DNA from 4 places in the Aliivibrio sp. S10_S31 genome. Region 3 is predicted to be linked to each of the others. Evidence: predicted binding sites of a transcription regulator. Region 3 holds the regulator's gene; each other region holds the start of a gene.
The links. The regulator PurR, encoded in region 3, represses purine synthesis genes. The targets are predictions, from matches to a motif close to TNANGNAAACGTTTNCNTNA.

Region 1: the regulator PurR is predicted to act here: its motif matches at 6,622-6,641, upstream of HC728_RS11005 (NCS2 family permease).
Region 2: the regulator PurR is predicted to act here: its motif matches at 1,650-1,669, upstream of purT (formate-dependent phosphoribosylglycinamide formyltransferase).
Region 4: the regulator PurR is predicted to act here: its motif matches at 2,946-2,965, upstream of HC728_RS13505 (phosphoribosylaminoimidazolesuccinocarboxamide synthase).

What each region holds. Positions count from the first base shown of each region.
Region 1 is NZ_JAAUWR010000011.1:20,824-28,785, reverse strand. Features, by position in the region: gene HC728_RS11025 (YdcF family protein) at 72-1,166, opposite strand; gene HC728_RS11020 (triacylglycerol lipase) at 1,647-2,636, shown strand; gene HC728_RS11015 (M3 family metallopeptidase) at 2,678-4,525, opposite strand; gene HC728_RS11010 (PAS domain-containing methyl-accepting chemotaxis protein) at 4,686-6,242, opposite strand; gene HC728_RS11005 (NCS2 family permease) at 6,719-7,962, shown strand, end outside.
Region 2 is NZ_JAAUWR010000015.1:32,229-40,190, forward strand. Features, by position in the region: gene HC728_RS13555 (amino acid aminotransferase) at 1-231, opposite strand, end outside; gene purT (formate-dependent phosphoribosylglycinamide formyltransferase) at 420-1,595, opposite strand; gene HC728_RS13565 (amidase family protein) at 1,812-2,975, shown strand; gene cdd (cytidine deaminase) at 3,054-3,947, opposite strand; gene HC728_RS13575 (CidB/LrgB family autolysis modulator) at 4,099-4,773, opposite strand; gene HC728_RS13580 (CidA/LrgA family protein) at 4,773-5,123, opposite strand; gene sbcB (exodeoxyribonuclease I) at 5,120-6,544, opposite strand; gene HC728_RS13590 (hypothetical protein) at 7,033-7,683, shown strand; gene HC728_RS13595 (DUF3307 domain-containing protein) at 7,676-7,962, shown strand, end outside.
Region 3 is NZ_JAAUWR010000008.1:96,351-104,312, forward strand. Features, by position in the region: gene tesB (acyl-CoA thioesterase II) at 1-612, opposite strand, end outside; gene HC728_RS09010 (YbaY family lipoprotein) at 845-1,351, shown strand; gene HC728_RS09015 (MGMT family protein) at 1,381-1,683, opposite strand; gene HC728_RS09020 (hypothetical protein) at 1,792-2,529, shown strand; gene tfoY (DNA transformation protein TfoY) at 2,608-3,195, opposite strand; cyclic di-GMP riboswitch class I at 3,324-3,406, opposite strand; gene purR (HTH-type transcriptional repressor PurR) at 3,671-4,684, opposite strand; gene torD (molecular chaperone TorD) at 4,964-5,611, opposite strand; gene torR (two-component system response regulator TorR) at 5,849-6,547, shown strand; gene HC728_RS09045 (hypothetical protein) at 6,727-7,962, shown strand, end outside.
Region 4 is NZ_JAAUWR010000015.1:19,989-27,950, forward strand. Features, by position in the region: gene hrpA (ATP-dependent RNA helicase HrpA) at 1-1,079, shown strand, start outside; gene HC728_RS13500 (outer membrane beta-barrel protein) at 1,189-1,662, shown strand; gene HC728_RS13505 (phosphoribosylaminoimidazolesuccinocarboxamide synthase) at 1,770-2,873, opposite strand; gene HC728_RS13510 (YggN family protein) at 3,050-3,796, shown strand; gene HC728_RS13515 (glutaredoxin) at 3,836-4,123, shown strand; gene HC728_RS13520 (DUF342 domain-containing protein) at 4,189-5,871, shown strand; gene HC728_RS13525 (transporter) at 6,124-6,510, shown strand; gene HC728_RS13530 (hypothetical protein) at 6,541-6,924, opposite strand; gene miaE (tRNA isopentenyl-2-thiomethyl-A-37 hydroxylase MiaE) at 7,148-7,906, shown strand.

The DNA.
Region 1 (7,962 bases), on a different contig from region 3:
TTAAATGTATTAAAAAAGGTGACGATTGAATGTCACCTTTTTTATTATTATGGGAGAGCATAACCAGCGTATTAACGCTGCTCTAATGGGTAAGAGCGGTAACTCCACATACCATAAACGCGTAATGCATCTCGGTAGATACCTAATAGTTCTTTATCTGTAGGCACTTTTAGCTCTTCAAGTGGGCGATCATTGGCAGAGTAAGTATCAAACGTGATCCCTTTAGGGCCTGTTTGCCAACTTGCAACTTCAAATAATGCTTGTCCACGACGAACGTGACTTGCAGAACTGATGATAGTGGCATGATCGATATTATGTCGAGCTAATGCATAGCTACTATATAAGGCATTTTCAACAGTGCTTCTTGCGTAATTATCTTCAATGATACGTGATGCATCAATGCCGTTTTTCACCAACCAATCAGCCATCAGTTTGCCTTCGGTTTTGTGGTTTTTAGGAACGCCTCCCGTTACAACAATGTATGAGTTAGGGTTTTTCTTCGCCATATCCAATGTTGCGTTTAAGCGATCAATCAAGATTGGGTTCATACTACCATCTGGGTTCAGAGCATAGCCTAAAGTAATAATGGCATTTTTGCCTTTACCTTGTTTTTTGATGGTATTACTCAATGGTGTTTCAACGATTCGGTCAATGGTTGACATTATCTTCTTCAGATCTGCAACACGGCCTTTATTAAGTTGCTCTAATGCCGTTAAGTGGCGTGTAACTTCGCTTTTATTCCCTTTGAAGTTCTGCCAGATCACAAGATAAGAATGTGCATCTACATCATCTGGAGCCACGCTTAAAATTTGAGTAAAGAGTTCGATTGCGCGGTCAACATTGCTGTTATAGATCTGAGCATTAGCAGCAGAAAAAAGTAGATCAACACGATAAGGTTCAAGTTGGTAAGCTTCAAGAAGACGGTTAGTGATCATCTCCATGTTGCTTGGCATCTTCGCCGTAAACCCTGCATGTGAAATACGTGAAGGGTTCTTAAATACCTGATAAGCGTCATTTAAAAGTTGATCCACAACCTGACGTTGAGAGGTCATCTCTGTATAGTCAACTTGTGGTTGAACGGTATCTAAAGCAGCATCAACATTCGTCGAGTACAGTGAGCCAGAGAAAATAACAGCAAGAGAAAGGGTAAGTAGGGTGCGTTTCATTATTTTTTATTCCAAAGAGTAAACATAGTTTAATCCTATTACTTGAAAATAAAGAGTATTGTGAGCGCAATCGTATTTGGTTTTATTGGATTGAAGTGAATCCTAATAGTGTGAACTAATGTCACACAAGAAAATAGGGCTGGAATGGTTAAGTATGTGATAAAAGTTACTTTTCTTGTGAGCAAGATGAAGGTACTTTTGGTTGTGCTATAGTGTCCTTCTCGCCCTCTTGAAAATAGGAAAAAACTAAAGTCATAATAACAACGCCTATTAAAGCAAGCCTTTTATTGATAATTAAAATGCGCTCTTTATTCATATTTACCACTTGTTCTGTTTAGAGTCATTGCTTAAAAGATCAAAAAGAAATTCGATAAACTTCACAAGGCTCAAATACATGCCTAAAGAATCTACGTATTACAGTAATAATAGACTAAAAAATACTCTATCATTATGTGTATCTTTGATAAGTAGGTTGGCTTAATGAAACAAAAGGATTTTTTTCTATATGTCATTATGAGTGTACTTTTGGGAATGCAGGGATGTGCATCACCTTCAGACATAAAACCGGACGTAGATACCTCTGAGGTTGCTCATACAAAACAAACATTACAAATTGCTGGTTTAAAACATTGTAATAACGAAGGTAATGACTCAATTCACTTAAACCCAGATGAACCCTTAACGATTATTGTTCATGGGTGCTTTTCGTCTGCTGGACGTTTTCAGACTTTGGCTGATGTATATGGATTATATGACCAACAAGCTATTTGTTTTGAATATGATGATAGAAAGAGTTTAGAAGAAACCTCTGGTGAGCTAGTAACGGCTTTAAATCAACTATCAACTCAAAACCCGAATCAAGATCTGCATGTCATTGGTCATAGCCAAGGAGGATTAGTTGCTCGACGTGCATTAACTTCAGAAAGAGAAGACCAACAAACGGTCACGGCTAAGAAAGTGCAATTAACAACGGTCTCGTCTCCCTTTAATGGTATTGAAATTTCATCGCATTGTGGAATAACGCCACTACGTATTCTCTCGTTAGGTATTGTCGATTTGATTTGTTATGCCGTGACGGGAGAAAAATATCAACAGATCCCACCTAATGCTGATTTTATTGAGCAACCAGGTGAACTTGTTGCATCTGTCTCTCAGCATTTAGTAGTCAAAACCGATGAGCGTAATTCGTGTCGTAAGGAAAATGACAAAGGAGAGTGTATTGAGGACGATTACGTTTTTAGCGTTAATGAACAATCAAATAATCAAGTTGATGATGGCGTGAACACGGATTTAGTAACCGTAAAAGCAGGTCATGTTGAGATTGTTGGAAATGGTGAGTCAGTACCAATAGATTTAATTAATATATTAAAACAGCAAAAAGTATTGGTGGATAAATCAGATATCAATCAGCAAGAACAAGCGCGTTTACTTCAACTTCTTTATTCAACACCACAAGAATCAAATCTATAAAAAACCAGCCGATGGAGGCTGGTTTTTTTACACTACGATAGTTATCTACCGTATGTTTTTTTAATATAAGCTTCAAAATCATCACACATTTTTTGATTAGACTCAGCATTGCTTGCTAATGTTGTTGGGCCATCAACAATCGTGATGTTGGCATGTAGAGGTGCAACGTCTGCTTGAGTTCGAGAGTTTAACTCTGCGATTTTATCTTGCTCTACTTTCCATGCATCTTGTGCAGATAAGTTACACTCGTCAGCTAAGTATTTCGCGTTAAACCCTTCTCCTGTCAATGCAATGATAGAGTCATTGTGACTAACACTATTACCCGCATTCCAATAATGTTTTGCAAGCAATGGGCCGATCTCAGGGTTATCAGTTAAGTAGCCAAATTTCTCAGTGAAATAAGCGCGAGTTTGGTATACCGCCATGTGCGCAAGTAAATAGCCATGATAAGCACAAGCGGCTTCATCTGACACTAAATGTGGTATTGCCATTAGTGGGCGAGGGCTGCATGCTAACCCTAAGATTTTCTTCTCTGAAGCACGAGCTAGTGCAGTGATGTTTTCTGGCGTGAGTTCTTCGTCACTTAATCGATATAACGCACGCTCAAAGTAAGGTACAACCAAAATACTGCGCTCTTGGTATGCTTTAAACGGCTGTTTGGAATCAATGATAGCCTTAATAATCTCATCAGGAACAGGAGTACCATTATCATCTAATGCGTATTGTTTTAACCAGTCAGCATCGGTTAATAAGCTGTCACAAAACATCGATTGAGTTTCAGCGTATGCCATTGATGTGGGAGCAAACTCTTGAGAAAAACACGGAGCGTTCATTTTTACATTTGAGAAGTGAGCTGCATGACCACCTTCGTGGAATAAGGTATTCATACCATCATAACCACTACCAATTTGATCTGGCTTAGCGTTACTGGTGAAGTTAACTTTTGCTGCAACCCATTGGTTTTGATCGTAGAACGAAGGTATTGGACCATGACAGAATCCATTTGGATATTTACCTTTACGATCTAATAAATCCAATGTTAACTCTGCACCTGAAAACTCAATATTCAAGCGGCCAAATGATTCAACCCAACGACGTAATGATTTAGAGAAAGGCACATAGGGATCTAAATCTCGCATAGCATCGCCAGCAAATGAGAAAACGAAGTTATGTGCAAGTAGTGCGTCTTTCCCTTTATCAGCAGCTAGTTGGTTTAAGCTTTGTTGATGACATTCATGGGTACGCTTTTCAAAGTCATCCAAAATGGTAAATAACTCATCAGCACTCATTTTCTCTTTTTTCGTTACTGAATAATCAAAGAAAGTCTCAAATCCTTGAGAGCGAGCAAATTGGTTACGCAGTTTGATCAGTTCAATAAAACCATTTTGTAGTAGCCATTGTTCTAAATCGAGAAAGGCTTGGTGAGCAGAGCGACGTGTCGCTTCATTAGAGCTGGTACGAACAACAGATGCAAGAACAGGAAGAGACCCTTCAACGGTATCACCCGCTTCATTCACATAAGTCATGGTGTGGTTTTGTTTTTTCTCAAACAAACCGGCTTCAAATTTTATCAGTTCTGATTTTAGCTTTTGTGCGGTTTCAGACTCAATAGCGTGTGATTCAAATGTAGCTAACCAGCCTTGTAATCCAATCAGAGTTTGCTCTTTTTCCTCTGTATTTGTAATGGATTCAGCTTGTTTGATTTGTTGCTTTATAGCTGGAATTTGTGTGGCATCACTTAAGAATTGCGTCCAAGCCGTTTCAGCTTCTGTTGAGCCGTTATGATCATCACTCAGCCCCATGTAAGTATCCCAGAAGAAGTTTTCTTTGGTGCGATGAATAGATAAATAACGTTGGTTTAAGTCATTAAGATAAGCGGTAGCAGTCATTTTCTTCCCTTTAATGCAGACTTGTGAACTGTGATTATGGCATAAATTAAGTAAGGAGAAAGTCGGATAAATAAAAAGCTCAATTTGTAGTTAAAAAGACGCAGATTTAAAGACGAAAGCCCTAAGATGAATCACATTGGGCTTTGTCTTTATTGGATATTTATACGTTTCGGAATTGAGCGACCAGAGCTCCTTGAGAATCAATTGTTTCTGAGAGAGTGCTGCACTCTTTCATCGTTTCATTTGCAATGTTGTGTGTATGCTCACAGACATTATTAATTGATTGAATGTTTGTATTCATGTCTTCGGATACTTTGACAATTTGCTCAATCGCAACGGATATTTGAGTGTTTTTTTCAGCAATTGCACTCACTTGCTCAAAGGATTCTTGTAACGTATGGCCTGATTTATTTGCTGAATCTACGCATACGCCAGATAGTGATTTTCCTTGTTCCATTGCTTCAACGGCATCTTGTGTACTTTGTTGTATCTGTTTGATCATATCTTGAATTTCTTTTGCTGAATCTTGACTTCGCTGAGCTAATGCTCTGACTTCATCAGCAACAACGGCAAATCCTCTGCCTTGCTCTCCGGCTCGTGCAGCTTCGATTGCCGCATTTAATGCCAATAGATTTGTTTGTTCTGCAATGGCTTGTATCACGGTTAACACAGAACCAATTTCGTTTCCGCGAGCTTCCAGTGTTGCAATGATATTGGAGGCATTGGTTAATTGTGTTGAAAGCATTTGGATTGAGTTTACTGTCTCTGTGACTGTTGCCATTCCCTCAGAAGTGACTTGATATGCTTCTTCTGTTGCTTGAGCTGTACTTAGAACATTTGTCGCAATATCGTTAACGGAAGCTGACATTTCTTGGATAGCATTAGCAACTTGATTGGTTTCTTGAGTTTGTTCGTTTAGGTTATTAACGGTATCTAGGCAGTTAGAAGTTGATGATTTCGCTAGTGTTTCAATCTGCTCATTAGAGTCTTGAATACGTCCAATAATGGCGTTAATTTCAGATTGACGCATTTTTAACGCCAGTTCTATTTCTGAAATATCATCCACATGATTCGTGTAAATTAATTCCATTAGTGGATTATCAAAGACCGCTTTTGCTTTAGTTGATAATTGCTCTAAACGACGAGTTAATGAATAGACACTCAATAGCGAAAGTGTACTCAAGAGGCTTAAACCAAATAAAGGGGACCATTGATATGAAATCAGAGCCGCGACAATAAAACTAGGTATTAATGTTAAAGCAAAGCGTTGCCATAAACGAGTTCTTGGCAATGTTAGTTTAAATGGTTTCTTACCTGATTTTAATGATGCATATACTTTTTCAGCGTTAGCAATATGCTCTCGAGAAGGACTTAATCTAACAGATTGATACTCTTTTATTTCACCATTTTGAAGGATAGGAGATGCGAAGGCGTCAACCCAATAGTAATTTCCGTCTTTACATTTATTTTTAACTAATCCCATCCATGATTTTTTGTTTTTTAGGTGAGACCACATATCTTTAAATGCTTCACTCGGCATATCTGGATGGCGAACGATATTATGGGGTTGTGAATTCAGTTCATCTAACGTAAATCCAGCTACTTCACAAAAATTGCTACTTGCGTAGGTAATATGACTTGATGGGGAGGTGATTGATAACAAGTTATATTCTTTGGGAAATAGAACTTCTTTATTGTTAGACGGATCTGTCTTCATGTGTTTGTCTCTTGTTGTCTCGATAAATTTCAGCAGTGAAATGTAAGCAAATATTACACCATACTGTATTTTTATTGAGGTTTTGTGACTGTTTTTTCTTGATACCTTCTATAACCTTGTCTTATTTATTATTTATGTTGTGAAATCAAATCTGATTCATTTCCGTTATGTGATGCTTTAGTGGTCTTATTTAAGGCGAGTTTTATTTTTTTGTTAAATAAAAGCTGGGTGAATCTGGTGGGTCATATTTTTGACAAGGAAAAATCAATAATTATTAAAAAAATATGTGAACGTATTAGTTGATATTTTTCTTTTAAAAATCAATAAATCACTTCATTTCTCATTAGACTTTTATTCACTATAACCTCTTGAATTCTCATTACGGTAACGATTGCTTATTTATATCTCGCTCAGTTTATGTGAAAATGCGCGCAAATTATGACTGCAACTTAACGCACTTTAGTAAGGATAGTTCCATGTCTCAGGACAATGCTCAACAAGTTGAAACAACATCAAATTTTGGAAAGAAATTGGATGGATTTTTTAAGATTTCACAACGTGGTAGTTCAGTTCGAACAGAAATGATCGCGGGTTTAACTACTTTTTTAGCGATGGTTTATTCGGTTATTGTTGTACCAAGCATGTTAGGAGCGGCAGGCTTTGATACTGGTGCAGTATTCGTTGCTACCTGTTTAGTTGCTGCATTTGGCTCATTGTTAATGGGGTTATGGGTTAATTTACCAATGGCAATTGGTTGTGCTATCTCACTAACCGCGTTTACTGCGTTCAGTTTAGTATTAGGTCAAGGCGTAAGTATTCCAGTTGCCCTTGGTGCCGTATTTATTATGGGTGCTTTATTTACACTTATTACGGTAACAGGCGTGCGTCAGTGGATTTTAAATAACTTACCATCAGGTATTGCTCATGGTACTGGTATTGGTATCGGCCTTTTCTTACTGTTAATTGCAGCAGATGGCACGGGGCTTATCGTAAAAAATGCACATGCGGGTCTGCCTATTATGCTAGGTGACATTACTTCGTTTTCTGTGATCATGTCAGTACTTGGTCTTGCGGCTATCTTTGGTTTAGAAAAGAAACGTGTTCCTGGTGGCATTTTATTAGTGATTGTTGCTATTTCAATCATCGGTTTAATTTTTGATCCAAGCGTAACTTACAATGGGTTCTTTGCTTTGCCGAGTTTAGAAACTGCTGACGGTAGTTCATTGATCGGTTCTATGGATATCATGGGTGCTTTAACACCTGCGATTCTTCCTGTTGTCGTGGCTTTAGTTATGACGGCAGTGTTCGATGCGACTGGTACTATCCGTGCGTTAGCAGGCCAAGCAAACTTATTAGATAAAGACGGTAAAATCATTGATGGTGGTAAGGCATTAACAGCGGATTCTGCAAGCTCAATGGTTGCTGGTTTTGTTGGTGGTGCACCGGCTGCTGTTTATATTGAATCGGCGGCAGGTACTGCTGCTGGTGGTAAAACAGGCCTTACAGCAACTGTGGTTGGCGTATTATTTTTAGTTATGATTTTCTTATCGCCAGTAAGCTACTTAGTACCTACCTATGCAACGGCTCCTGCACTTATGTACGTTGGTTTATTAATGCTAAGTAATGTATCTAAACTGGATTTTGAAGATTCAGTTGATGCGTTATCTGGCCTTGTGTGTGCGGTATTCATTATTCTTTCTGCAAACATCGTAACAGGTAT
Region 2 (7,962 bases), on a different contig from region 3:
TGCAAGGCCGTATTCTGCGGTACCTTGAATGGTTAGGTATGACTTTGTTTTTTCTGTATCAAGCAATACTGCTTCTGCTTTTTTAACTGTGGTTAAAACTGGAGTTTGACCCGCTTCGTTTTTGTAAATACCAACACCAAGGTTGATTTTTTCAGCACGAGGGTCATTTTTAAATTCATCTGTTAAGCCAAGAATAGGGTCAGCAGGAGCGGCAGCGATTTTTTCAAACATAGTCATCATCCATGGTGTAAGTAAAATAAAAGAGTTAGCTTATTTATACCTGTTAATCCTGTAAGTTTGCAACGGTTAGGTAACGAAAAAAGCAAATTAAATGGATTTAGCAGTAAAAAAAGAATAAGAAGGTTAAAAAGGTACAACAGAACGGTATTTGAAACCATTCTGTTATACATATTTGTAACTTAATAGATCACTTGAACTTTATTTGAAGCCGTTACTGCATCCTCAATAGCGGTTTCTAAATTATCACGACGTGTAATCGCAACACCTAAACGTCGACGTCCATCAATCTCTGGTTTACCGAATAATTTGATTTGAGTTTGAGGCTGTGAAAGTGCGTCTGTTAAGCCATCAAAACGAATATTAGTTGAAGTGCCTTGACCTAAAATTACTGACGATGCCGAAGGACCGTATTGCGTAATTTGATTAATTGGCATTCCAGTAAAGGCACGAACATGAAGGGCAAATTCAGACATCTCTTGAGAAATAAGTGTCACAAGACCTGTGTCGTGTGGGCGAGGGGAAACTTCATTGAAGTAAATTCTATCGCCTTTAATGAAAAGCTCTACACCAAATAAGCCATAACCACCAAGCGCGTTTACCACTTTCTCTGCCGCATTTTGTGCTTGTTTTAATGCAGCTTCAGTCATCACTTGTGGCTGCCATGATTCACGGTAGTCCCCATCTTCTTGACGATGACCAATTGGCGCACAGAAATGAACACCATCAACAGCACGAACGGTTAATAATGAAATCTCATAATCAAAATCCACAAACCCTTCAACAATGACTCGTCCAGCACCAGAGCGGCCACCATCTTGCGCATAATCCCAAGAAGTACGAATGTCTGCTTCTGTTTTGATAACACTCTGACCTTTACCAGAAGAGCTCATTACCGGTTTAATAACACAAGGCATACCGACAAATTTCACAGCTTCAACAAGTTCTTCATAGCTATCAACAAAGCGATAAGGAGACGTCGGCAGTTGTAATTCTTCAGCGGCTAAACGGCGAATACCTTCACGGTTCATGGTTAATTTTGTCGCGTTAGCCGTTGGAACAACATTAAGGCCTTGTTTCTCTAGTTCAACTAACTTATCCGTTGCAATCGCTTCGATCTCAGGAACTACAAAATCAGGTTGTTCTTTATTAATGACTTCTTCTAAGGCGTTGGCATCAAGCATATCAATCGCGTAACTGCGGTGAGCCACTTGCATTGCCGGAGCATTAAGGTAGCGATCAACCGCAATCACTTCAAAACCAAGACGCTGACATTCAATAGCCACTTCTTTACCTAGTTCACCAGAACCAAGTAATAATACTTTTGTTGCAGAAGAAGACAGAGCTGTACCAAACATATGAAATTCTCATGTAATAAAGAAAGATGGCGCTATCATACTAAAATTAATTAAATACGCAAACGTTTGCTATTTATTCCTTATAAATAGAATGGAATTAAAAATGTAAACTGGATCACGTAACTGATAGTTTTCTTGATAATGAGAATAAGTGAAATTGTATTCATTTATGTGACTGGTATGCTGCATTTTTGAAATTAAACAGTACGCTGAGTTATGGATGAGCAAACCATGTATGTCTCTCATGAAGTTGAGTCACAACAATGGGCGTTTTATGGCCTTTTAGAAAATAAAAAATTTGTCGTAAGTGATTGCATTGATATAAAAAATACGCCGAATGGCCAAGGTAATCCAACGTGGTTATTAGAGCAAAGAAAAGCGAGAGAGAACGCTCCTGCCGTTGATCTTATATTAAAAAAAGGAGCTATATTTGTCGGTAAAACTCAAATGGACGAATTTGGGTTTGGTCTACATGGACACAATCCACACTATGCACCAATACCAAATAAAAACAGCGAAGGACGCTTTATTGGCGGCTCATCGAGTGGTACTGTCGCAGCCGTGGTTAATGGTGATGCAGATATTGGTTTAGGCATTGATTTTGGTGGTGGGATTCGTGTTCCTGCTTTATATGCCGGTTTATATGGTTTTAAAGCATCAGCCAGTGCAGTAAACATGCAAGGTATCGATTGTATTGCAAAAGAAGATACTTCATTGGGGTGGGTGGCAAAAAATTTATCAGATATACGAAAAGTAGCAACCGTGCTTACGCCTATGTCTCCATTAGTGACAGTGGAACGTATTGTTGTGCTTGATAGTTTATTTACTGATATTCCAGAAGAAGCCAAAACAAAGTTAGAGACATTAATTGCTTCTTCACCTTATGAAATAGTACGTAGTAAATCGATCAGTAAAATTATCACCACTAAGGCAGCAGAGAGCTTCAAAGTGCTTTCAGCAACGCGAGGTTTGCGTAATTTAGAACTGTGGTATGAAAAGAACAAAGCGGCAGTAGGTAATGAAATAAGGATGCAGATGAAGTGGCTTGCGTCTTTAAAATATAAAGATGAAAGGATCGCTTTAGAACAAAGAGAGTTAGTGATTTCTGTTTTAGAATCCATTTTAGATGAAAAAACACTGTTACTTATGCCAACAACAGCCAATATTGCACCGCCCACAACGGCAACGGATGAGCAGTTATACAAATTGAATGCTCAAATTTTAAAATACACTTCGCTAGCAAGCTTGGCGGATTTACCTCAGTTGCATTTACCTTGGTTTACAGTAAATGATTCTCCTTGGGGGATTTCATTAGTTGGGCAAAAAGGAATGGATAGACAACTGATTGATGTGGCTATTCGTTGGAAAGGCAATCAATAGACATTAAAGATGTTAATCAAATAAAAAGGAGGTTAACAAAGCCTCCTTTTAAGTCATCTATAGAATAATTTCTACTTCTTATAAAGACGCGTACTCTAATGTTACATCCGGATTTAGTGCTTCTAATGTGCTTTGTGTAATCGCAAGGTGGCTAATTGCGCCTTTGTGATCTTCAACTAGCGCAGCTGATTTAACCGTTAAGATGTCTTCACGAGACATATTTGCATGAACCAGTGCCACTTGTAGTGGTGGTAAGCTTGGGTTAAATGCCGCATTTTCAGCATACATACCGTAATATACTCCGCCACTTTCCATCTCAAGCGCAATACCACTTAAGTTATGTGAGTAAGGTGCGTGGCTGCGGTTTGCCGCTTCTAATGCTTTACGTAATAGCGGAGAGTCAGTTTCTAACGCTAAGTTGTGTGAAAGAGGAGCAAGTAATCCGCCTTCAATGCCTAAATCTTTAGGACCAAAAGACTCAGGTAAGTATTCTTGCAGTGATTTTTCATTACGTTCAGGAAGTTGAACCATTAAAGAATCAGCGGTGGTTAGTTCATTCATAAATTGACGACAGTGACCACAAGGGCTGAAGTTAATTGTGATGTCAGAAATACCCGTTTCACCTTGGATCCACGCATGGCTAATTGCTGATTGTTCAGCGTGAATAGTTTGGCCAAGTTGAACATCGTTGTATTCCATGTTTGCGCCAAAATAAAGGTTACCAGTCAAACCACGAGCAATCGCACCGACATAAAAATTAGAAATAGGAGCAACAGAGAAAGCAGCAGCAAGAGGTAATAATGCTAAGCGTAATTCTTTATCGCTTAACTCGCTGTCAGCTTGCAGTGATTGAAATTGTTCCTTGCTAATAACACCTTTAAATTCAGCATTGATGATTGGTGTTAATGAAGTACGCAGGGCGTCAGGTAAGTTAGCTAGGGCTTCTTCTAAGCGTTGTTGTAGTCTTGTCATGAGTAGGGTGATCCTTTTAAGTTCTTATAGGATCATTTTAGTGACAATTGAGCTGGAAACATAGATCAAAATCACACTCATTGATGTAAAGTTACATAAATTACATCAATGAGAGAGAAGTCACACCATATTGGTGCTGTTTTGAGCGCGATTATTTCATCATTACCATGAAAGAGTAGATAATCGGTGCAACGAGAGAAGTGATGATCCCACAAATAACTAGGGCTAATGAACTGAATGCTGCATCTTGTGGATTCTCTTCAGCAGCTTGAGCTGTACCCAATGCGTGAGAGACATTACCCATTGTTAGACCACGAGCAAGTGAGCTCTTAATACCTAACATGTTATAAATTGGGTAAGCAAAAATTGCCCCCATCAAACCAGCCAGAAGTACTAAGATTGCTGCGATTGCCGCTTCGCCTTCAAGTTGACTTGAAATAGCCATAGCAATTGGTGTTGTCACTGATTTTGGTAAAATGCTCGCAACCAATTGCATATCGGCTCCCATCCAAACCGCAAGGAACGCACCAGAGATCATTGAGAACAATGAGCCCACGCTACATGCAAGCAAGATGATTTTCCAGTTGGCTCGAATATGAGGTAATTGCTCATACAAAGGATAAGCAAGTGCAACCACGGCAGGTTGTAACAAGTAACTTAGGAAAGCATTATCAGCATAATAGGTTTCGTAAGGTACATGCAGAACCATCAAGATAGGAATAATAATACACACACTCAGCAATAACGGGTTATTCACTGGGTGAGGGAAGCGTTTTGCAAACCAACGAGCAGAGTAAAAAACGATAAGCGTAAGAATGACCCACATTAGCTGTTACCTCTATCAATTTTGTCGATAAAGAGTGCTAAGCAAACCAAGACTAATAATGAACCACCCGCTGTACTCACAATAATTGGAATTGCATTGTTAAGTAGCAAATCAAAATGGGTCATTAAGCCTACCGAAATAGGAATAAACAAAATCAGCATATTGCGCATAAAAAATTGGCAACCTGTGGCTGTCCAATCTGGTTTGCAAATACCGATAACCATAGCGGTGAATAAAATAAGCATTCCAATAATGCTTCCCGGAACAGATATGTTCAACCAAGATTGAATGCCGTTACCAGCAAACAACGAGGCGAAGATCCAAGCGAAAGAATAAAGATATTTAATCATGATATTAATTGTTGTACGTAGTTATACACGGCTTTTAAAATAGCCACTTTTTTGTCATTACCTTCGGACTCAAGGTATAGACTTTCAAAACTCGCTTCATAATCTGGCAAGTGAGTTTGAAAATAGTCTTGAAGGTGAGCGTGCCATCTTAATTGCTCAGCTTCGTTTAATGTGTGCGGGAAGTTACGTGCACGGTATCGGAATAACAGTGGTTTGATACGTGGATCTGTCACGTTTGGTTCAAAGTCAATTAACTGTTCAGGCGTTGATTGACGAATAATATCAATGGTCGCTTTATCAGCATGAGAGAAGAAACCATCGTAAAGAAGCGTATCTACATTAGTTGATTTCTCGTAGTTTGGCTCAATGCTGTACAGCTCAATCAGTTTTTGTCTGATCTCAGGGTTTTCACGTATCACTTTAAGGTTACGTAAACACGCTTCGCGGTCAACATTCAAATTAGCGGCATTTTCAGCAGTCAATGTTTTTGCAGGCGCAAGAACAGGGCACTTATTCAAATGCACTAATTTAACAGGAACAGGAAGCTCATCAGGACCAAGCTCAGAACGTTTGGTGTACATACGCTGATGCAGTTCTTCAACATTCAACTCAAGAAAAACACTTGGATCTAAAGCCAAATCAATAGTAATAACGGCATTGTTATTGGTTGGATGCCAAGCCACAGGCACTATCCAACTGATGTTACCTCTATCTACACCAAACATGCCTGAAACATGCATAAGTGGTGTCATTTCAACTATGTCGATTAATGTCGCTGCTTTCTTCTTGTTACGCATAGAAAGCAAATAGTTAAACATTTTTGGCTGTGCTTGTTTTACTTTTTTAGCCAACTCAATGGTTGCGATAACATCGGCCATGGCATCGTGGGCATTGGTGTGTTCAATGCCATTAGCAACAGACAGGTTTTCCAGTTTAAAACTTGGTCTGCCTTCTTCATCTTTAGGCCAATTAATGCCTTCAGGGCGAAGTGCATAAACCGCACGCATTACATCTAATAGATCCCAACGAGAGTTGCCGTTTTGCCAGCTCCAACCGTAAGGTTCAAAGAAGTTACGATAGAGCGTGTAGCGAGAAACCTCATCATCAAAACGAATGTTGTTATAACCTAAAGAACATGTATTAGGCTGTGATAATTCATGATGAATTTTGGCAATAAATTCTGGCTCAGAAAGCCCTTTATTAACGGCTGTTTGTGGCGTAATACCCGTAATCAAACACGCTTCAGGTGAGGGGAGGTAATCAACCGGAGGACGGCAGTAAATAACTAAAGGCTCACCGATAATATTGAAATCTTCATCAGTGCGGACACCAGCAAATTGGCACGGTCGATCAAGAGAAGGGCTAGTTCCCCATGTTTCATAATCAAAGAAGAAGAAACTAGGTGCATTGTTTTGTGGCATAAGTGATGTCCAATGATAAGCAATACATTGATTATCAGAGATCTATCACACAATCGCAAGGCATTAGGGAGGGAAGGTGAAGAAAAATTAAAAGGGTATTTATTAAGTGGCGATCTTTGCTTAATAATCACCTCAGAGGCGAACCAATACATTCGTTATTTAAAGGTGACTTTAAAGCTTGAGTATTAGAGAGCAGGGCAGTTAAAGGTTTATAAGTGTTATACAGATAGATTGATAGTTTAATACTCTATTTTGAGTTGTCGTGATGCGTAACGCTTATTGAATGTGGGCAAAGTTTTTTCTAGATCTACCAACCCTTAATTATTAGCCAAAAATGGCTAAATCTAAGTTATTAGTTAAAAATGGCTAAATTTGCATTATTGGCTACAAATGATTGAATTTGTATTTTTAGCCAAAAACGGCTAAATTTAATTTATTAGCCAAAAATGGCTAAATCTACATTTTTATGTAAAGAGAGGAGTTTTAATGTGGAGCATATTTATAAGCCTATCGCAGTGATCAGCGGCGATATTGTCAATTCAACTAAGTTAACCTCTGAGCAATTTGAACAATTACTTAATCGAATCAAAGAGATCCAGAAATGGATTACTGAAGGGAATTCATCAAATGTACATAGTATTGAGCGTGGTGATGAGTTTCAGTCTGTAGTACATGATATTGAAAGCGCCCTGAGATACACCATTATTTATCGGCTTGGTATTAAGGCTCTTGGTAATGAGTTTGATAGCCGCATTAGTTTTGCTATTGCCTCTAATGCCGATTTACGCGAGTCGGTGTCTGAGTCAATGGGTGAAGCATTTGTTCTTTCTGGTCGAGGGTTAAAAACCTTGAAAAACGCTAGGTTACTTTTTAATTCTGACAGCTCCGAACTCGCAGAGTACTTTGACTTACTCTTTAAATATCTTGATAGACAACTCACCGAATTAACTTCGCGCCAATGTGAAGTGATTCTTCCTATGCTTCAAACTAATGAAGGTTTGCTGGTTGGTGAGCTAGCAGAAAAGCTTAATGTTGCGACCTCAACTATCAGTAAGTCACTTAAAGCTTCTGGTTGGCCATTAATTAGTGAGCTAAATCGAAAATTTATAAACAAAGTGGTGGGATTGAGGCATGTTTGATTTTTTTGGTATTCTAATACCGTTCTTGCTGATGCATATTATCTGCGATTTCTATCTACAACCAAAGCAATGGGTAGAATCAAAGAAAGAATCCACCTACCGCTCACCTGGGTTATATCTTCATTCTCTATTACACGGCATCGCATTATTAGTTCCTGTATTAATATTAGATATTGATTGGTCTTCAGCAGCTTGCTTGGTAGCTACCGTAGCTATAAGTCATTTTGCTATCGATCTGTGGAAGGTCACAGCACAGAATGGTGATAAATTTTCTTACTT
Region 3 (7,962 bases):
ATCAGAAGCATAAGCTAATAAGTATTGATGAATTAATTGGTTATCAGGTAATTCACCGTTGGCTTTGATCCATAAATGTTGTGTAGGTGCCGCTTTTTTCGGAGCCAGTGGATTCACAATATTGACAGGGCGAACTTCGATGGGTTTTTCACCACAGAATATTTTTTGTACCGTTGGTGGTAAAACATGTTTGATCGCTTCTGCTAATTGTGTTTCTGATGCAAAGTTTTCGGGGCCTGCGATTTCAGGCATGTGTGATTGGTGCTCAAAGCCTGGTTCATCACCATGATAAGAAGCTGTTAGATAGAAAATAGGGCGACCATTTTGAATCGCTTTTACACGGCGGGTACTGAAGCTTCTGCCATCTCGTAAGTTTTCAACATCATAGATAATGGCTTTTTCAGGATCGCCAGGGTAAAGAAAGTAGCTATGAAAGGAATGAACTGTTCTATCATTATCAACCGTATAGCGAGCTGCTGAGAGTGCTTGTCCAATAACTTGACCACCATAAACTTGTGGTAGACCTAAATGTTCGCTTTGTCCTCGGAAAAGACCCTGCTCTAATTGCTCTAGTTGTAGCAAATTAAGTAATTCGTTAAGTGGTTGGTTCATTTTTTGGCCTGTATGATCACTCTCAAATAATAACTCTATTTTAAAGATATTCAGATTGAGTTCAATAAGTTAAATATAATGTTAATTAAAGATAAGTTTATATCAAATCACTGTAATAATAAGCTTATTGAGTCAGTTTTGTGTCAAAGATATCGAGAATAGAGAGACAGATATAAATAATCAGTCTATATTCAGCGTGGTTTTGAATGGCAATTAAATTAGAGAGAATAAAATGAAAAAGTCATTATTAGTAGCTTTATCAGTCGTTACAGGATTAACAATGGTCGGTTGCAATTCATCTGATAAATCAGAAAAAGAAACAACAGTAGCACCTCAACAAGAAGTCGTTGAACAAGTTGACGTTGTTGAAACAGAAGTTGCACCAGTAGTTGAAGCCGCAGCAACACAATCAGTAACCGGTACAGTAGGTTATCGTGAGCGTATTGCATTACCTGCAAATGCGGTTGTAACCGTTACTTTAGAGGATATTTCTTTAGCTGATGCACCATCGAAAACTATCACAGAACAAACGTTTGAAGTAGGTGAAAATTCATCTCCGTTTGCTTACTCTTTAGAATTCAATACAGCAGATATTCAAGCTAATCATCGTTATGCGGTACGTGCAACAATTAAAGTTGATGGTAAATTACGTTTTACTACTGATACTAATTACGCAGTAATTACTGATGAAGCTGCAACACTAAACCAAGATCTACTACTGAAAGGTGTTCGTCAGTAATCGATCTATTTAAGCAAGTAATAGTGCTATTATTGCATTATTACTTGCTTGAAATTTAGAATTTTTCCATCATCCCTTATTGTTAATCCTTCCTTTTCTAGTGCCTTACGCTGACGAATAAAATTATCTCCTGATAATGAAATTTTTCCCTGTGAACTAACAACTCTAAACCATGGTAAAGAAGTATCTTCAGGAAGACGAGATAGTATTTTACCTACATGTCTTGAATGATTTGGATAACCTGCAAGTTTAGCTAGTTGCCCATAGCTGATAATTCGTCCGAATGGAATTTGGGTTAAGTTTAAATAAATGCTCTGCGTGAATTCGTTCATAAACAAACCCTTAATAAAAAAGTGAAGTGGGTCAGTGATAAAGATGATTAATAACGCTACACTGGAATAATAACAAAGTGAACAACTCTGATCCATGGAGGGAAAGCGATGTTTCTAGCAGTGTTATCGATCATTTTAAGTTTTGTTTTAGTTATTGTTGGCGTTTTAGCATTTGGTGTTAGTGGGGGAGAGCTACCATTATTGGCTTTGGCGATACCTATTTTATGGTTGATCCCTCAAGGAGGGGTTGCTACTTGGGTATTGTTAATTGGCTTATCATTATTTGGTTTTACACTTCAATACCAACCAATGCCATTATCTATTTCTGTTTGGACTTTGTTTCCATTATTAATGGTGATCTTTTCACACCGTAAAAGCATACACTTAATCGTATTTATTGCTGCTGTTGTTATTGCGATGCAAGCTGGGATCATGGCTTTACAATATGAAGAAAAATTAACTGGAAGTGCGTGGGCTACATTGACTCAAATTGTATGTGTCATATTAGTTTGGATTGCGGCAAGAAGTTGGAAACCAGTTAATCGAAATGCGTGGTGGCCATTAGTTCTTGTTATTCCTTTATGGATTGGAGGTTTACAACATGCAGCCTTGGTAGCATTGTCGATTACAGGGCTGATTGTGTGTTTACAAAGTATCGGAAGATCAAAGTATAGAAATTGGTTACCTATGCTATCTTGGCTTTTACCTGTTATTGGTTTTTCTACATTAATTATTTCGCCAAAGTTTGAAGTACCAAATTCAATTATGGTTTCTTGGCTAATGATATTATTAATTGGTTGGATTACTGATTTTATGATGCAAGTAGATGAAGAACCAGTCGATTAAGGCTGATAGTAGTGATTATGTTGTATTCTATGCGTTATAGAATACAACATAATAAAAATGAATCTAAAACAATATTAATTATAGCTGTTTTCTTAATTCATTACGTGTTTCTGCAGAAATTACAGACCAGTGCATTCCTTTTATAGCCCCTTCTAAAGACCATAATAATTCATCACTTACTGAACTTGAATGTGTTTGCTGTATTGCTTTATAAGCATTAACAGAGCCCGTGTTTTTCAGTTCTTCAACTGTTGTAATTCCTGCTTTTTTCAGCATTCTTTCTGTTGCAAGTCGTAAGTTAGGTAAATCTTTAATACGAGAAGGACCTGCTGATTTTTGTTTTTCTTTATCTTTTTTCGCTACATCTAAAGCAACAACCGCTTGAATCAAAATTGAATCTGGTTCATCCCAACATTCAGGAGATATAGCAAAATATTTTGTTACAACTGGGAATCCACGTTTTTTATAAACGTATGGTTCAAAGCCTTGTTCTTTAAATAAATTAATTGTTTCGTCACTTGCTCTTAAATGAAGCTTATCTTGAACTACAAGAGCAAACATGGTGTCGTCAATGAAGATTCCAAATCCCCCAAACATAGAGCGAGAAGTGATCTTTCCTAGTGAAGATAGTAGACGAAGTGAGTCTTTTAATACTGGTTTATCCATTGCAATAATTCTCGGTTAGTAAGTCTATGTCACTAAACAACTGAGCCCGAGGAAATAGTAGCAAGTTGAAAACTAAGTATTGTTATTTTAACGTAAAAATTAACAAGGGATAGAATCGACCACTTGCCGTCGGCAACCCCGCTACCTTATATAAATACTTAGGCCGGAAGCTTTGCGTCCTACATTTTCATGTAGTTTGCCATGTTCGTGACAAGATTGATGATATAGCAATCAATAAGAAATGTTGGAACAGAAAATTCATAAATGTGATATTAGTTCCAAAATATTTCATCGAAATTTGTTAGGTCGGTTCAACTTTTCTCTTATTTAATACTTTTAATATTGATATTTATAAAAATTCAGAGATCGATAGTCAGTATTTATAGGTTTTTTATTATTGAGAATTAAGATTGAGTTTAGTAAGCATAAAAAAACCATGCTCGTTGGCATGGTTTTTATTATGAAGTCAGGCAAATTATTTAAGGCGATTTAAAACACTGCTACGTGTAACAACCTCTGGTTGCATTTCGAATATACGTCTTTCATGATCTTTATCTTTAATTCGTTCCAACAAAATCTCAACCGCTGTTTTACCTACACGGCGTTTAGGTTGATGGATCGTTGTTAATGGTGGTGAGAAATACGCAGACAATTCAATATTGTCATAACCGATAACTGAAATATCTTCAGGTACACGTAAGCCTGATTGTTGAATCTTACTAATTGCAGCTAATGCCATAATGTCATTAAAACAGAATAGTGCAGTAGGGCGTTTGCTTTCTTCAATAGAAAGAATTTTGTCAACCGCCTTAGATGCAGACGCACACTCAAAATCACCTTCTAGAATCCATTCTGGATTAAAAGATAAATTTGCATCAGCATGAGCTCTTTCAAAACCTCGAACTCGTTCTTTACAAGTCACTTTATCAGCTTGACCTGTGATACATGCAATATGAGTGTGACCATTTTCAATAAGATGCTTCGTCGCTAAGTAACCGCCTTCTTCTGAATTATCAATGATCTTGTCTGTACGCGGGCTATCAGGACCCCAGTCCATAATAACCATTGGTAGCTCGGTGTTTTTTTCAAGTAAGGTCAGTAATTGTTCATTTAAATCTGAACACATTACAAGTAGGCCATCTACTCGTTTTTCCGCCAACATTCTTAAATAGTGTTTTTGTTTTTCTAGGTCGCCTTCAGTATTACACATGAATAGTGTGTAACCTTGCTTGTAACAATAGTTTTCAACACCATGCATTACTTCTGCAAAAAATGGGTTAAATGATTGTGTTACTAACATACCAATAGTACGTGTTGTATTACACTTTAAGCTGCGTGCTACCGCACTTGGAGCATAGTTTAATTCTTCAACTGCTTCCCAAACACGTTTTTGTGTTGCTTCAGCAACAAAGCGCGTTTTATTTATCACGTGAGAAACGGTGGTTGTTGAAACTGCTGCCAGCTTCGCCACATCTTTAATAGTAGCCATATATAAACCTTATAATAGGTAATAAGGGGCTATTTATTTTCCAACAAAAAAGGTGTAGCTCTAAACTAGAAGAACTGATGGAAGATAAATAGGCCCTGGTTAAAAATGAAAAAAACCGCGTAAAATGCGGTTTTCATTTCAATACAAATTTTATCGTTTGCGATCACATTTTATCTTTAAAGCATAGTGCAAACAATTACTGATTTAATAAATTTTGATATTGCTTTTGATTTATATCACATATTTTTTAACATAAATAATAAAAGCAATTATCTTATATTATTCGCCAGCAAGAAATTTCACATCTAGCTTTAGGAATGTAACAAGTAAGCCTGTTACTGCAGCATAGAAACCAAATTTATCTCTTTCGATGCAAATTTCATTAAATCGAGGTGTCCAACTTAACAGTTGCTCATTAATAAAGGTTAGTTGAGCATTCATATAAGTTTCAAATTCATCTTCAGAAGCTTGCTGATTTGTCATCACAATTAAATTACCTAAAAAATCTAATTCAATGGCAATGTGGTCAGCAGGCTCATTAAATTCAGCTTTTTGTGCAATATTGTATTTTGTAAGCCATTCACGCATATCTTGAGCAGGTTTTGCGTTTAGTAAACCTGATTTATCAAGATACATAGAAGCGTACGGTAGCGCACTACTTTTATCTGAGCCTAAAAAGGCATCACAAAAATCAGCAGAAAGTTCAAGTTGTGCATCTTCACGACCTTGCACGGCATTTAATTTTTCAATTAATGCATTAACTGAATCACTTAGTTCTGGTGTTTCAGCTAAATTAGATAGAAAAGTACGTACTTCAAAACTGCCATATTGCTCAAGTTGTTCTGTCGTTAATTCTGCTGATAATAGGCTAGATAGCCACCAGTATATTTCAGCGCGTTGCTCATTAAACGCAGTAAGTTCGTTCATTTATCTTATGCTCCAAAAAAATTATTCCTAAATTGTACTGGATAAGTATGAAAAGGAATAGCACCTATCATTAACAGGGTGTATAAAGATGTTTGTAAAGGTTAAAGCTCAATTTTTATTAATAATTGTTTTGAATCAAATAAAATACAGAAATATCAATTGAGAATTGGCATTATTACAGATTATGAATAGAATAAGATAAGAACTATCCAAATAACCAAAAATAAAGAGAAGATTATGAGCTATCACATTTTAGTTGTTGAAGACGAAGTGGTAACTCGCTCTAAACTTGTAGGCTACTTTGAAGCCGAGGGATATCAAGTGAGCGAGGCTGAAACAGGTGCAGAAATGCGTTCTATTTTAGCTGAACAAAAAGTTGATTTAATTATGCTTGATATAAACCTACCAGGAGAGGACGGTTTATTGTTGGCGCGTGAATTACGTAGCCAATCCAATATTGGTATTATTTTAGTAACAGGACGTACAGATAGTATTGATCGAATCGTTGGCCTAGAGATGGGTGCTGACGATTACGTAACGAAACCCGTTGAGTTACGTGAATTACTTGTACGCGTTAAAAATCTATTTTGGCGTATGTCACTTGCAAACGAGCCAGTTGAGTTAGATGAGTCTAACGTTGTTCGTTTTGGTGAATGGACATTTGATATTCAACGTAGAGCATTATCAAATAACGGTGAACCAGTTAAATTAACTAAAGCCGAATATGAATTGTTAGTTGCGTTGTCTTCTTACCCTAATACGGTTTTATCTCGTGAACGTATTTTAAATATGATTAGCCACCGTGTTGATGCACCAAACGATAGAACAATTGACGTATTAATTAGACGCATGAGAGCAAAGATGGAAGTGGATCCTAAAAACCCACAAATCTTTGTTACTGTTCATGGTGAAGGTTACATGTTCGCAGGTGACTAATTTTACTTAATATAGTTAATTTTTTGATTTGGCCGCTCATACTATGAGCGGCTTTTTTATGCCTGAATTTTATGTTTTGTTTTTTTACATACGTAATGCTGATTAAATTGAAATGTTATAGTAATATCGCCCTTCCAATAAATAAGACAAGTGTCTAATAATAAAGATGTGGATTTAGGATGAAACAATATTTCAAAATAGCAGTGGTTGCTTCAGCATTGATGAGTGTGGTTGGTTGTCAAAGTACAAACGAAGAGGCAACAGCAGTAGAACAAACATCAGAAATAAATACGCCTGTAGTTTCAACATTTGAGGCGTTACAGAAACAATATAATTTTGATAAAACGGTATTTGATTCAGCCGCTGAGTTTAAAATTTACTCAGAAGATTCATATAGCCTAATGATGGATGAATGGAATGAAGCAAAAGAAATTTATCTTGAAGTAGAGCAAGAGCCAGCATTAATAAATGAAGAGTATTCGATGTTCTCTTCTGGTTCTTATTCCGCAAAATATATCGCACTAATTAAGAATGCTAACTTACAGTTAGATAAATTAAAAACGTATAAGAATAAAGCTGATACAGTTTTGTCTGATGCTATTGCGCAAATGAACTATATGCAATCTATCGATGTTGCAAAATATTATCCGCAAGATTTCTCTAGTTTATACAATCAATATAAAGCCTTGTTTGTAACTGTAATTGAAGAAGACATTGCTGAAGCTCAAACTGAACAAGCTGAGTTTCTAACAAAAGCAAAAGTGATTGAGATTGATACCTCATTAACAATTCATGTTAAGCCATTAGAAAAAGAATTTTCTCAATTGACGCAAAAAGGCTTTAAAGCCATTGCTCCTATTAGTTATGGGCAAACAAAAGCAGAACTGGATAAAACGAAAAAAGCGGTTCAAGCAAATAATAGAGATCAAGATTTAATTGCCGATGTAGTTGCTAAAACTCGTTTTCAATTAGATCACCTAAAAAATATGGCTGCTGAAGTTAAGCTATTAAAAGCAGTAAAGAATGGTCAATTTGAACAATCGGTTTTAGAGTTTGAAAATAAACTGTTATCGATTTCACAAGCAATAAATGGTGATGATTACCGTGATCAGCCATTACGTATGCAAACAACAGAGATCTTATCTGCTGTACAACAAATGCATGCTATAAATAATACAGCTGATTTAGAAAAGAAGATTAAAGAGTTAAATTCAGAAATCGAAACATTAAACGGTACGATTGAGAAGCAAACAGATGCACGAGCAAATGTTCAAAAACAAGTTCTAGTATTAACGCAACAATTAGAACGAAATGATAATTTAATTAATAACTTGAACAGCGTAATTGCAACATATAAAGCAAAAGAAGACGCCGAAAAGACAACAGTAAATAAAGAAGCGAATGAAGCCCCATCT
Region 4 (7,962 bases), on a different contig from region 3:
TAGACAGTTTAGAAAAAGAACTTCGTCGAATGACAGGGTTTGAAGTGTTCCGTGAAGATTGGAAACTAGAACAGATCCCAGATCACTTAAAAGTGACATATCGTGTTGTTGACCATCGTAATCGCAAGCTAAAAGAAAGCCGTGATTTGTATGAGTTAAAAGAAGGCTTAAAAGATAAAGTTCAAGAAACATTATCACAAGTTGCGGATGATGATATTGAGCAAAAAGGCCTTAAAACATGGAGCTTTGGTGAGTTACCAACGTTGTATAAACAGAAGCGTGGTGGATTTGAAGTTAAAGCATATCCAGCGATTGTTGATGGTAAAGACAGTGTAGAAATTAAACTGTTTGAAACAGAAGAAGAGCAGCACAATGCAATGAAGGCAGGCCAACGTCGTCTAATTCTTCTTAATGTGCCATCACCAATTAAGTATTTACATGACAATCTTCCTAATAAATCGAAATTAGGATTGTACTTTAATCAGTATGGTCGTGTGATGGACTTGATTGATGATTGCATTGCTTGTGGTATCGATAAGTTAATTGATGAGCAGGGTGGTCTTGTTTGGCAACCTGAAGCCTTTGAAAAAATGAAAGAACATATCCGAGCAGAGCTTGGGGATACGGTTGTTGAGATCGCAAAACAAGTTGAAACGATTTTAACTACCGCTTTCCAAATTCAGAAAAAGTTAAAAGGGCGTGTTGATTTAAGCATGGCGTTTGCGCTTTCGGATATTAAAGCTCAGATAGAGAATCTTATCTTTAAAGGATTTGCAACGGAGTGCGGTTGGAAGCGTCTTCAAGATATCCACCGTTACATGAAAGCGATTGAGCGTCGAATGGAAAAACTGCCGATCGATCCAAATCGTGACCGTATGCATTTGCTTAAAGTTGAAGGGATCACCAGTGATTATAAAGAATTACTGAATAAGATACCGAAAGGACAACCAATCCCTGACAAAGTAAAAGAGATCCGTTGGATGATTGAAGAGTTAAGAGTGAGCTATTTTGCTCAACAATTGGGGACACCATATCCAGTTTCTGATAAACGAGTCAAAAATGCCATTGCCGATTGTTAATGTATCACCTAAACTAGAATTAATTTCGGCATGTTAATTGCTTCAATAACCATAATATTAAAAAGAGCGTCAAAGGTTGCCGCTCCCTTTTGTAAAAATAGGATTTAAGATGAAAAAGACACTTTTAGCGTTAGCTTTAGCAAGCGTATCAGCAACAGCAGCGGCAGATTCACTAGTTTACGGTGGCGTACAAGTTGGTTCTGCTGATTACAGAAGCGAGAGCTCAACGGTATACGGTGCTCATATTGGTACAGGTCTGTTACCTTTCATTGGTTTAGAAATGGGTGCTTGGAACCTAGGTTCTTACGATTACGGTAGCCAAACAACAGACGTAACTTCTGTAAACTTTGCTGTTAAACCAAGTATCGACTTTGGTCCTCTACACGTTTACGGCAAAGCAGGTATGCACAGCTGGGAAGCGAAAGGTTTCCATAAAGATGACGGCGTAGATCCATTCTTCGGTTTAGGTGTTGAATACAACATCATCCCAATGTTCACAGTAGGTGCTGGTTACAACAACTTCACTGTTGGTGACGAAAACATCGATTTCGCATCTCTTAACCTAACGGTTCACTTCCTATAATTACGAATTCTTTCGTTTTCATTATATGAAAAGATAAAAAATGGCGACCAATGCGGTCGCCATTTTTATTTGGTCATCAGTAGAATAAGTACTAATCGATTAATCGATTAATCGACTAATTGATACTCTTCTTTTAATACTTTGATGATCTCTGCTTTTGGATTATCACTTAGCGTAATTGGTGCACCAGTAATTTTTGCTGCGATATCTAAATAGGTTTTAGATAGGTCCATCATCGCTTCCAAAGGAAGGGCATTTTCTTCCGCTAAAGCAAAGCGCTCTTTCATGCGGTTTTTATTTAATAAAATATCCGGTTCAGGGAAGTGATTTAATAGAAACTGACGGAAACCTTCTTTTGAGTTTTCGATAATATGACCTGAGCGATATGCTTTGGTATCCCAAATACGAGAAGAATCAGGCGTACCAACTTCATCCATATAGATCAGTTTTTCATTACCTTGCGCATCTTCTACATAGCCAAATTCAAATTTAGTATCGACAAAGATTTGATCAATTTTAGTTAAGGCCTTTGCGATTACAGCAAAACCTTCCTTCAATAATTTCTCGTAAGTAGCGATATCTTCGATACAAGAAAAGTTAAATTTATCGTAGTTATCCTCGATGTTTTTGCGAGTGATATTTACATCATCTACCTCAGGAACCCCATCAATGCCTTTTAAAATGCCTTTCGTTGATGGTGTTAAAAGTAGTTCAGCCAACTGCTCATCTTTTTCAAGACGTTCAGGTAAGGTAATACCACAAAACTCACGTTCGCCTTGAGTGTATGCACGCCACATAGAGCCAGTAATATATTGACGACAAATAGCTTCAATCATTACTGGTTTTGCTTTTTGAACAATCCATACAAACGGGTGTGGAATATCAAGAATATGACTATCAGCTAAACCGTTGTCTTTAAATAATTGAAACCAATGGTTAGAAATAGCATTTAGTGCAGCTCCTTTACCAGGAATACCTTTCAAATCGCCTTCACCACGCCAGATACAGTCGAATGCAGAAATACGGTCACTGATCACCATGATAGCTAGGGGAGCATCAGGAGCGACGTTGTATCCCTTTTCTTTAATAAGACGGCGACTGTCTTCTTCAGTTAACCAATACACTGAACGTACTTTACCGCTATGCACTGGTTTATCAGTACGAATAGGTAAATCGTCATTAACTGCAAGCACTTGATCGGAAAGACTCATTGTAGAATTCCTATATAAAGAAAGTTTAAAAACTGAGAGCATCATACCAGAACTATTTGGGACTACCACAAGAAAAGCAAACGATTGCTATTTTTTCTGTTAATTTTCTGAGTTGAGCTAGATAGGTGCAATCAGTTAAACTGAGCGACTAATTAAAATAAAGAGAAGAAAGACGTATGTCAGCTAAAAAAATGATCGCTACTGCCCTGTTAATTATATCTGGTAATGCGTGGGCGAGTATGTGCCCAGTGAATGTTGAAAATGATGTTCTTTTAACGCAAAACGGCGAAGTGAAAGTTGAAAAAGCACAAGATAAATTACGAATTGATCAAGATGGTCGAGTTTTTGTGAACGGTAAAGAGTTACAGTTAACTCAAAAGCAAAAAGAGGCGATAGAGCGTTATCAGCAACAAGTGTCGACTTATATTCCTGAAATTGTCGACTTTACTGATAAAGGCATTGCCGCAGCTAATGATTTTGTCAGTGAAATTGAAACCTCATTTGATGCAAAAGGATCATTTGAAGGCGTTAAGACTAAAATTGATGAATATGGCCACACAGCCAAGCAAAAGTTTTATCAAGGAAAAGACATGGTATTAGAGCATGACTTTTTCAAAGAAGTGGATACCACTTGGAAACAAGATTTTGAAGTGATGATGCAAAGTATGGATAAAGAACTTTTTGCGAGTGTATTTAACTCTTTGTCTTTAAAGATGCAAGAAGGGGAATTGAACTTTACTGAGTTACAGCAACAGTTTGCTGATGTGCAAGTTAAGATCAAAGAGAAAATGAAACAACACAGCACAGAAATGAAAGACGAAGCACAAAACTTATGTGATTCAGCAAAAGGCATTGCACAAGATGAACAACAGTTGCATCAGTTAATTCCTGAACTGCAACCATACCCAGTTTTCAGCATTTAATTACCGAATTCGTATTATTGAACTTAAAGAGAGCAAAAAATGTTAAATACTCATCAAACGATCATTTTTTCAAAAACAGTATGTCCTTTTTGTGTTAAAGCAAAAGCAATTTTGGACGATAAAGGCATTGAATATAAAGTATTAACCTTAGATGAAGATCTAACAAAAGAAGAAATGGTTGCTTTAATTCAAGAAAAAGAAAACATTGCAGTGAATACCGTTCCTCAAATCTACCTTGACCGTAAATATATCGGTGGACATGACGATTTAGTGGCGTTTTTTGAGCGTCAAGACACCGACATGGATTTAGGTGATTTTGAACTGTAGAATACAGTAAATTAACATAGTTAACCCAAATGCTTTGGGTTTAATGATAAATAAGAGTGATAAGTATGTGGAAATCTCTTCTAACATTAGTGGAAGATGACTCAGTTGTAGTATTACGTTTTCCTGATAAGTTTCAGCCGGATGAAGAACCGACATTAAAAAGCTTTAAAGATTGTTTAGAAGAGATTAATGCGTGTAATTTTTATTTTGATGAAAAAATCATTACAACGATTATACAAGATGTGAAAAACGGCATGATGACTCATCATCAGAACCGTACGGTTGCAGCTCGACGTGATGCAGAAGTTATCATTGCGATAGAAGAGCGTGACATGAAAGCGACGATGGCTGTCATCGGTGCGTATGGTGGTCGTGATCTTGTAAGTAGTGATGTGATTTCTGGCTTAACGAGCATGGAGATCACCCGTGGTATCAGTAAAAATGCACTCAAGAAAATCATGTTTTTGAGTCGTAATTTACCTGCTGGTGAGAAAGTGTCGCTTGTTATCGCTAAAGGTAAAGAACCGATTGATGGTACCAACGCAAGTTTTGTTCCCCTAGTTGAAGATTTTCGTGAGCAAGCATTAAAGCCTCAGGAAAAAGAAGGAGAAGAAGATAAAGTTGATATGCGTGATCTGGGTGAAACCATCACGGTTGTGGAAGGCGATGAACTGATTCGACGTATTCCACCAACAAAAGGTGTTGATGGTTTTACCGTTCGTGGCGAAGTGATTCCAGCAACCGCGGGAAAAAATACCAAACTGCGAGCAGGTAAAGGAGCGACGATATCTCCTGATGACCCTGATCTGGTTATTGCTGCGACATCTGGGATGCCTTGGATTAACAAAGATGGTGCAGATGTCGATAACGCACTTTGTTTGAATGCGGTTGATATTTCAACAGGCCACATTAAGTTTAAAGGTAGTGTGATTGTAAGTGGTGATATTGCACCAGATATGATTGTAAGAGCAACTGGCAGCGTAACTGTTGGTGGCTTTATTGAATCTGCTGATGTTCAAGCGCATGGCGATGTCATTGCTATGAAAGGCATCATTGGCCACCAAGTAGAAGCGGGTGAAGATTACACGTGTTTTGTAAAAGCAGGTGGAAAAATCACGGCTAAGTTTGTGCAATCAGCTGACTTACAAGCGTCGGGTGATATTGAGCTTGGCATTCATGCAATTCAGAGTTTCATCAAGAGTAAGAACTCAGTTACGGTAATGGATAAGACTGGCCGTAACGGCTCTATTGTTGGTGGTGAAGTTTACGCAGGTTCTAATATCACGACCGTAAACTTAGGTGCTACGGCAGGTACTGAAACATTAGTAAAAGCATTTACTCGTTTTGATAAGTACAAAGAGAACATCGTTGCTTTAAATGCCAAATACAAAGAAGCGCAAGAAAACACCATGAAAGTGGTTCGCGCAGAAATGGATTTAGCAAAAATTCCAAAAGCAGAGAGAACACCAGAGCAAATCGAACGTGTGCAAAACATGAAAGAAGAATCGAATCGTGAAATTGCCGCTTCAATGCACCGTTTCCAGTCTGCTGAAGAAGATCTAAGAAAACAACTAACTGAAAATGTTGTTAAGGTTACGGAACGAGTTTATCCAAAAGTGACGATTCAGTATTCAGATGAGCAAGTAACCACTAAACGTGAACACAGTCCATGTAAGATCTACTTTAATGAATATGAAATAAAGATAGATCCAATCGTTTCTAAAAATACGAGTTTAACGGATGATTAAGCGTCAGTTCGATTAGAATCAAATGATATAAAAACCGCTCATCGTAGCGGTTTTTTGTTGCTAAAATGTGCGAGTGTAAAATATGTGTTAGAGCAATGATAAGGTAAAGAGCTAAGAATTATTAAGTGTGATCAATGTCCAATTTTCTACTTGCGATAAGAACAATATTCGGGATACTAATAATTAGAAACAAAAAATAATGCTTTTCAATAGGATGTTGAAAGTAGATGTTGGAATATATCGAGGCAATTCATGAGCAATAAAATAGAGTTTGATTACAGCTCGTTTCTTGTAAATTCAAGTAAGCAAAAGTGGACGTTTTCGCAAGCGTTAAAGAGTATCATTCCGACATTCGGAACGGTATGGAATGCTTCTGTTCATGATGCAAGACCATTGTCAGAAAGACTCCAAGCTGAAGCGCTTCAAGTGCTTTCTTCTCATATTAATGACGAATCAAATATTATTCGTTTAATTCGCCTAGCGCGTATTGAAGGGATCACCGATCTAGAAATTAAACTGCCTTATACTTTGGATGAAGAGCAGATTAATTATATTCTCGAAAACACTTTCACAGACATTTCTCAATCAACTGATGATTTTGATTTACTCCATGTCCACCTAAATGAGAAAACACAGTAGTTGTTAATTTACAGCTATGCTCACCTATATTTAATGCAATACGGTTAATTTTCTGTTCAGGGTTAGCCATTGTGAATCGGAAAAATAAAAACAATTAGCATTAGAAATAATGGCACTGGCTGTGCCTAATTGTTTTGCTTTTTCGATCGTTTCACTTTCCGTTAAACGATGAGATTCTTTTAAACGTACGAATTTACTTAGTTCAATACCATGCTTTAGAAGCGATTCACTACTTGGCATTGCTGTATTTGCAGTAATGAAAATCCATTTATTTTGTTTAGACAAGCTTTTTAAAATTTGAATAAACTGGCTCTCACACTGTGCATTTACTTGGCTAGCAGCGCTAGAAATGCGTTGAGAGATAGAATAATTAAATGAGTTTGAGTAAGTAGTAAGAGCCATTGCTGTGTTCATAATAAAATACCTGTTCATCCATACAGTGTGTATTTATACAGTACTTTTAAATCGGTTAATGATCAAGCTATTTTTGCTTGTTTATTGAGATCTTAAACGCAATTAAAGCAGCTTTGATTTTAAGTTATTGAAAGAAAAGGACTGTTGATTTTTACCTTACGTAATGAATTTATATGGTGAGGTTTGGTATACTGGCGATAAGAACTTTTAATGGTTAAAAACTATGTACGACAAATCTTTATTAGACCCAATTTATTCTTTTCTGCAGTGTGAAACGCCTGACGAATGGATAGAAGAAGCAAAAAAGCCTGAAAACTTATCGGTTATTTTGCGTGACCACTTAATGTGTGAATTAAAAGCAGCACAGAGTGCAATGTATTTAATACGCAAATACGCTGTTGATGCTGAAGGAGCAAAGGCGTTATTGGATTGGTTTAAACCGTATGAAGAATTTGCCTATAAACACGTAGGGTCATTAGAGACGCTAAAGGGTAAAAGTAACATCTCTAAAAAGATCACTGCACGTGCTGATTCACCTTATAGCCAAGATCTGATTGATAAAATGGTGTTATTGATAAAAGAAGAGCTTCATCATTTTTATCAAGTATTAGAAATCATGGATCAGCGTGGTGTGCCTTATCAAAATATTAGAGCAGGGCGCTATGCAAAAGGATTATTTACGAGAGTGATTACCCATGAGCCGTGTACCTTAATTGATAAGCTGATCATTGGTGCTTTTATTGAGGCCCGTTCTTGTGAGCGTTTTGCTAAGTTAGCTCCGTTTTTAGATGATGATTTGGCTAAGTTCTACATTTCATTACTTCGATCTGAATCTCGTCATTACCAAGATTATTTAGCACTGGCACAGCAGGTTGCTGGTGGGAATGTGGATGAGCGTGTTGCATTCTTTGCTCAGGTTGAAGCGGATTTGATATTAACACCAGACAGTGATTTTAAATTCCACAGTGGTGTTCCAGCTTAAGTGATATTAAGACAGACATAAAAAAAGATCGCATAATGCGATCTTTTTTTTGGTAG